Linked DNA regions of Actinomadura rubteroloni. The protein of the gene in region 2 binds, or shares a complex with, the protein of the main gene of each other region. Links are inferred from orthologs where the notes say so. Each region holds a gene or a part of one and is shown on either strand. Other genes may lie near its edges.

Region 1 (3,513 bases), on a different replicon or contig from region 2:
GCGCGCGCCGTGCTCCCCGAGATCCGCGCCGGGCTCGCCGCCCGCGTCCCGCAGCCCGGACGGGCCGCGCCGCCGCAGGTGCTCACGTCCTGGGTGCAGCGGCCGTCCCCGCACGCCGCCGAGGCGGGCGCCGTCCTGCGCCTCGGGACGGACGTCCGCGCGCTCGCCCTGCGTCTTGAGTTCCTGCGCGGGCGGTGGCGCTGCGTCCAGTTGGAGACGACCGTCCCCGCGCGCCGCCTCGCCCGCGCCGCCTGAGAACGCCGACGGCCTCCCGGGGCGTCCCGGGAGGCCGTCGGCGTACGGCTCAGTCGCGGTTGCGCGGGTCGCCGTGGCAGCGCTTGAACTTCTTGCCCGAGCCGCACGGGCACGGGTCGTTGCGGGAGACGCCGGCGTACTCGTCCGACTCCTCCTCGCTGTGCAGTTCCACGCCGCCCTCGCCGTCCACGGTCGGCGCGCTGTACTCCAGCTTCTTCGGACGGTGCCGGTCCTCCAGGCCCTTGGCGTGGACGACCGGAGCCTCGTCCTCGGCCTCCTCGACGTCGTCCTCGGCCGCGTCCGCCGCGGTCGCCGTCAGCGCCACCGGGTTCGCGCCGACCGCCGGAGCGGGCTGCTCCTCCACCTCGACCTCGAGGTTGAAGAGGTAGCCGACCGACTCCTCCTTGATGCCGTCGAGCATGGCGTTGAACATCTCGTAGCCCTCGCGCTGGTACTCCACCAGCGGGTCGCGCTGCGCCATCGCCCGCAGGCCGATGCCCTCCTGAAGGTAGTCCATCTCGTAGAGGTGCTCGCGCCACTTGCGGTCCAGGACCGACAGGATGACCCGCCGCTCCAGCTCCCGCATGACCTCCGAGCCCAGCTCCTCCTCGCGCTTGGCGTAGGCCGAGTGGGCGTCCTCGCGGAGGCGCTCGGCGAGCGTCTCGGCGTCCAGGCCGGAGATGTCGTCCTCGTCCTCGGCCAGGTCCTCGATCTTCACGCCGATCGGGTAGAGCTGGCGGAACGCGCCCCAGAGCTTCTCCAGGTCCCACTCCTCGGCGAAGCCTTCGGCCGTCGCGCCCGCGACGTACCCGTTGACGACCTCGTCGATCATGTTGGAGATCTGCTCGGTGAGGTCCGCGCCCTCCAGGACCTTGCGGCGCTCGGCGTAGATCACCTTGCGCTGCCGGTCCATGACCTCGTCGTACTTCAGGATGTTCTTGCGCATCTCGAAGTTCTGCTGCTCGACCTGGCCCTGCGCGGACTTGATCGCGCCGCTGACGAGCTTGGACTCGATCGGCTCGTCGTCGGGGATGTTGAGCCGCGTCATCAGCGCCTCGACCCGCGCGGAGTTGAACAGGCGCATCAGGTCGTCCTCGAGGGACAGGTAGAAGCGCGACTCGCCCGGGTCGCCCTGGCGGCCGGACCGGCCGCGGAGCTGGTTGTCGATGCGCCGCGACTCGTGCCGCTCGGTCGCGAGGACGTAGAGACCGCCCGCCTCGGCGACCTCCTCGTGCTCGCCCTTCACGGCCTCCTTGGCCTTGTCCAGCGCCTCCGGCCACGCCGCCTCGTACTCGTCGGGCGTCTCCAGCGGCGACAGGCCGCGCTGGTGCAGCTCCAGGTCGGCGCGGAAGTCGGGGTTGCCGCCGAGCATGATGTCGGTGCCGCGGCCCGCCATGTTCGTCGCGACCGTGACGGCGCCCTTGCGGCCCGCCTCGGCGATGATCGCCGACTCCTGCTCGTGGTGCTTGGCGTTCAGCACCTGGTGCTGGACGCCGCGCCGGCGCAGCATCCGCGACAGCCGCTCGGACTTCTCCACCGACGTCGTGCCGACCAGGACCGGCTGGCCCTTCTCGTGCCGCTCGGCGATGTCGTCGACGACGGCCTCGAACTTGGCCTGCTCGGTCTTGTAGACGACGTCGGCGACGTCCTTGCGGACCATCGGCTTGTTCGTCGGGATCGGGACGACGCCGATCTTGTAGGTCTTGTTGAACTCCGCGGCCTCGGTGTCGGCGGTGCCGGTCATGCCCGAGAGCTTGTCGTACATGCGGAAGTAGTTCTGGAGGGTGATCGTGGCGAGCGTCTGGTTCTCGTCCTTGATCGTCACCCCCTCCTTGGCCTCGATGGCCTGGTGCATGCCCTCGTTGTAGCGGCGGCCGTGGAGGATACGGCCGGTGAACTCGTCCACGATGAGCACTTCGCCGTTCATGACGACGTAGTCCTTGTCGCGTTTGTAGAGTTCTTTGGCTTTCAGGGCATTGTTCAGGAAGCTCACCAGCGGCGTGTTCACCGAGTCGTACAGGTTGTCGATGCCGAGCCAGTCCTCGACCTTCTCGACGCCGGACTCGGTGATGCCGACCGTGCGCTTCTTCTCGTTCACCTCGTAGTCGCCCGGACCGTACTCGTCCACCTGACCGGCCGTGCTGACCAGCTCGGCGCGCTTCAGCCGCGGGACGATCTTGGCGAACTCGCTGTACCACTTGGAGTTCTGCTCGGCGGGACCCGAGATGATCAACGGGGTGCGGGCCTCGTCGATCAGGATGGAGTCCACCTCGTCCACGATCGCGAAGTTGTGGCCGCGCTGGACGCACTCCTCCAGCGACCAGGCCATGTTGTCGCGCAGGTAGTCGAAGCCGAACTCGTTGTTCGTGCCGTAGGTGATGTCGGCGGCGTACGCGGCGCGGCGCTCGTCCGGCGTCATCTGCGGGAGGATGACGCCGACCTCCAGGCCGAGGAACTGGTGGACGCGGCCCATCCACTCCGCGTCGCGCTTGGCCAGGTAGTCGTTCACCGTCACGACGTGCACGCCCTCGCCCGACAGGGCGTTGAGGTACGCGGGGAGCACGCAGGTCAGGGTCTTGCCCTCACCGGTCTTCATCTCCGCGATGTTGCCGAGGTGCAGCGCGGCGCCGCCCATGATCTGGACGTCGTAGTGCCGCTGGCCGAGCACCCGCTTGGCGGCCTCGCGTGCGGTGGCGAACGCCTCGGGGAGCAGCTCGTCCAGGGACTCGCCGTCGGCGATGCGCTCCCGGTACTTGTCGGTCAGCTCACGCAGCTCGGCGTCGCTCATGTCGAGGAAGTCCTCCTCGATCGAGTTGACCTGATCCGCGAGCTTCTTGAGCTTGCGCAGGGTTTTGCCTTCGCCCGCACGAAGGATCTTGTCGATGACTGGCGGCACTCTAGGAGGCTCCTTGCAGATCGTGGGTCACCGCCTGAGGGCGGCGCGCACACCACACGTACGATTGCCATCGTAGGCGAGACCCAGAATGGTCTAGGTCACCCTGCGACGCAATCCACCCCGGGCGCCGTTCGACCCCGGCGGTGTGCGGTTAGCTGTATTGAGGCACCTGATGAGGGGGGCACCATGTCCGAAGATTCTCCCGGCTCGCACGCCGGCCGGGCCAGTTCCTGGGTCGCGGTCACGATCATCTTCGCGGGCTTCGTCACCGGGGGAGTCTCCCTGTGCCAAGGCCCGTTCTGGGTCGGCTTCTACGTCGGGCTCGGCATCGTGGCCGTCGGGATCGCCGCCGCCGGGCTCGT
Region 2 (3,102 bases):
GTGGTACCCGAGGAACGACGGCACGCCGCCGTGGTCGCGGATGTGCTGCTCGGCGATCGTGTCGAGGTCCAGCGTGGTGATGCCGGGCTTCACCGCCGCCCGCAGCACCTCCAGCGTCCGCCCGACGAGCAGCCCCGCCGCGCGCATCAGCTCGACCTGCTCGGCGGTCTTCACCTGGATCGCCGGCCTGCGCCGTTTGAACATCATTCCCCTCCCCCTGGACCGGCGGCGGGCCGCGCCGGGAACCCCCGGCGGGCCGCGTGCCGTCTCACGCCGCGGGGGACTCCAGCGCGGTCAGCGCGCGCCGGGTGACCTCCTCGACCGTGCCGGTCGCCTCGATCCGGACGAGGATCCCCTCGCCGCCGTAGAACTGCACCAGCGGAGCCGTCTCGCGCTGGTAGACCTCCAGCCGGTGCCGGACGACCTCTTCCTTGTCGTCCTCGCGCTGGAACAGGTGCCCGCCGCAGTCGTCGCAGACGTCGTCGCGCTTGTCGTCGAAGTCGACGTGCCAGATCTTCTGGCAGGACACGCAGGTGCGCCGGCCCGACAGCCGCCGGACGACCTCGTCCTCGTCCACCACCAGTTCGAGGACGACGTCCAGCCGGACGTCCCACTCGGCGAGCATCTTCTTCAGCGTCTCGGCCTGCGGGACGTTCCGGGGGAAGCCGTCCAGCAGGAAGCCGTTCCGCGCGTCGGGCTCGCCGAGCCGGTCCCGGACCATCGCGATCGTCACCTCGTCGGGGACGAGGTCGCCGCGGTCCATGTACTCCTTGGCCCGGCGGCCGAGGTCGGTGCCCTCGCTCACGTTCGCGCGGAAGATGTCACCCGTCGAGATCTTCGGGACCGACAGATGACCTGCGATGAACTGGGCCTGTGTCCCCTTGCCCGCACCCGGGGGGCCCACCAGAACGATGCGCATCTACCGGAGGAAGCCCTCGTAGTTGCGCTGCTGGAGCTGAGATTCGATCTGCTTCACGGTATCCAGTCCGACGCCGACGATGATGAGAATGCTCGTCCCGCCGAAGGGGAAGTCCTGGGTCGCCTTCAACAGTGCGAACGCGACCATCGGAATCAGTGCGACGAGCCCCAGGTACAGCGCACCGGGTGTGGTGATCCGGGTCAGCACATAGTCGAGGTACTCGGCGGTCGGCCGGCCCGGACGGATGCCTGGGATGAACCCACCATACTTCTTCATGTTGTCGGCGACTTCAGTGGGGTTGAACGTGATGGCCACATAGAAGTACGTGAAGAAGATGATGAAGACGAAGAACACGGCCATGTGCCAGGGATTCCCCTGGTCCAGGTACGGCTTGAGGTCCTGGAGCCACTTGGTGTTCGGCCAGAGCTGGGTCGCCAGCAGCGGCAGGTAGAGCAGCGAGGAGGCGAAGATCACGGGGATGATGCCCGCCTGGTTGACCTTCAGCGGGATGTAGGTGGACGTCCCGCCGTACATCCGCCGCCCGACCATCCGCTTGGCGTACTGGACGGGAATGCGCCGCTGCGCCTGCTCCACGAACACGACGCCCGTCATGATCGCCAGACCGACGATCACGACCATCGCGAAGACGAAGCCGCCCTTCTGCTGGTAGATGCTCCAGAACTGCTGCGGGAACACCGCGACGACCTGCGTGAAGATCAGGATCGACATGCCGTTGCCGACGCCGCGGTCGGTCACCAGCTCGCCGAGCCACATGATCACCGCGGTGCCGGCCGTCATGCAGACCACGATCGTGATGATCGTGAAGACGTCCGTCTTGTAGAGGACGCTGTCGGCGCCGGAGATGCCCTGGAAGAGCTGCCCGGTGCTCGCCATCGCGACGATGCCCGTCGACTGCAGGATCGCCAGCCCGACCGTCAGGTACCGCGTGTACTGGGTGATCTTCGTCGTCCCGGCCTGGCCCTCCTTCTTGAGGGCCTCCAGGCGCGGAATCACGACCGTCAGGAGCTGCAGGATGATGCTCGCGGTGATGTACGGGTAGATACCGAGAGCGAAGATCGACAGCTTGAGCAGCGCGCCGCCGCTGAACAGGTCGACAAGGCCGTAGAGCTGGCTCTGCGACTTGGCCGCGTCGGCGGTGTCCGCCAGCACCTTGGTGTTCACGCCCGGAGCAGGGAGCATCGCGCCGATCCGGTACACGACGATCATCGCGAGCGTGAACAAGATTTTCTTACGCAGGTCAGGCGTACGGAAAGCCCGAGCGAACGCGGTCAGCACCATTCCTCCTGCGCGACTGACGAATCCATGACAGCCGTGGGGCCGGTTTCAGATCAAGTGGACGTCGGGGAGACGACGGAGGGCCGCCCCCGCCGCTGCGACTCTAGCAGCGAGTGTGACCAGGGCCGCACCCCCGCGCGCACGGACCCGGTGGTCCCTGGCACACGGTGAGCACGGCCCTGGCCTCACGTGAGCGATTTCTTACAGCTCGTCGGCGGATCCTCCGGCGGCGGTGATCTTCTCCTTGGCCGAGCCGGAGAAGGCGTGCACCTTCACCTGCACGGCGACCGAGATCTCACCGGTGCCGAGGATCTTGACCGGACGGTTCCGGCGCACCGCGCCCTTCGCCGCCAGGTCCTCCGCCGTGACCTCGCCGCCCTGCGGGTACAGCTCGGCGAGCTTGTCCAGGTTCACGACCTGGAACTCGACCCGGTTCGGGTTCTTGAAGCCCTTGAGCTTCGGAACCCGGCGGATCAGCGGCATCTGGCCGCCCTCGAACCCGACGGGGACGGTGCTGCGCGCCTTGGTGCCCTTGGTGCCGCGACCCGAGGTCTTGCCCTTGGACGCCTCGCCGCGGCCCTTGCGGGTCTTCGCGCGGTTGGCGCCGGGGGCCGGACGAAGGTGGTGCACCTTCAGCGGGCCGCCTTCGGTGGCGTCGTTCGCCATGTCAGTCGACCTCCTCGACGGCGACCAGGTGGTTCACCGTCCGGATCATGCCGAGCACCTCGGGACGGTCCTCGCGGACCACGCTCTGCCCGATCTTCTTCAGGCCGAGGGTGCGCAGCGTGTCACGCTGGTTCTGCTTCTCACTGATCACGGACTTGGTCTGCGTGATCTTCAGCTTCGCCATCAGCCCGCGACCTCCGCCCGAGGCTCGCTGCCGGCGG

The links. Proteins that work in one complex are often made in the same cells at the same time.
Region 1: the proteins of secY (region 2) and secA are in contact, whole or in part, in a crystal structure (PDB 3DIN), measured with the Thermotoga maritima proteins. The link is inferred for Actinomadura rubteroloni from one-to-one orthologs. Residues at the interface, in WP_004081795.1 of Thermotoga maritima: Glu108, Gly109, Glu110, Glu111, Ala236, Glu237, Arg238, Arg239, Ile240, Thr241, Ile242, Gln243, Tyr244, Ala245, Arg246, Arg247, Val248, Thr249, Gly250, Arg251, Arg252, Val253, Tyr254, Gly256, Ala257, Ser258, Thr259, Tyr260, Leu261, Pro262; in WP_004082002.1 of Thermotoga maritima: Glu261, Ala262, Arg263, Lys300, Ala301, Arg302, Thr303, Ile304, Ile305, Leu323, Tyr324, Asp325, Pro326, Val329, Ser330, Tyr333, Ile336, Lys340, Phe345, Val349, Glu363, Phe364, Tyr374, Ser375, Gly376, Gly377, Glu393, Ile395, Thr482, Ser483.

The regions. Positions count from the first base shown.
Region 1 is NZ_MTBP01000001.1:1,580,919-1,584,431, reverse strand. What follows is about bases 105-3,513. They hold secA (preprotein translocase subunit SecA), read right to left. Parts: upstream 3,152-3,513; coding sequence 305-3,151; downstream 105-304. Other genes in these bases: BTM25_RS07035 (hypothetical protein), read left to right, coding at 3,338-3,513; BTM25_RS07045 (Rv3235 family protein), read left to right, coding at 105-255. Also shown: more of BTM25_RS07045, read left to right, coding at 1-104. UniProt on the Escherichia coli protein: Required for protein export, interacts with the SecYEG preprotein conducting channel.
Region 2 is NZ_MTBP01000002.1:1,894,554-1,897,655, forward strand. What follows is about bases 68-3,065. They hold secY (preprotein translocase subunit SecY), read right to left. Parts: upstream 2,216-3,065; coding sequence 920-2,215; downstream 68-919. Other genes in these bases: map (type I methionyl aminopeptidase), read right to left, coding at 68-204; BTM25_RS20135 (adenylate kinase), read right to left, coding at 269-919; rplO (50S ribosomal protein L15), read right to left, coding at 2,417-2,881; rpmD (50S ribosomal protein L30), read right to left, coding at 2,883-3,065; rpsE (30S ribosomal protein S5), read right to left, coding at 3,065-3,065. Also shown: more of map, read right to left, coding at 1-67; more of rpsE, read right to left, coding at 3,066-3,102. UniProt on the Escherichia coli protein: The central subunit of the protein translocation channel SecYEG. Consists of two halves formed by TMs 1-5 and 6-10.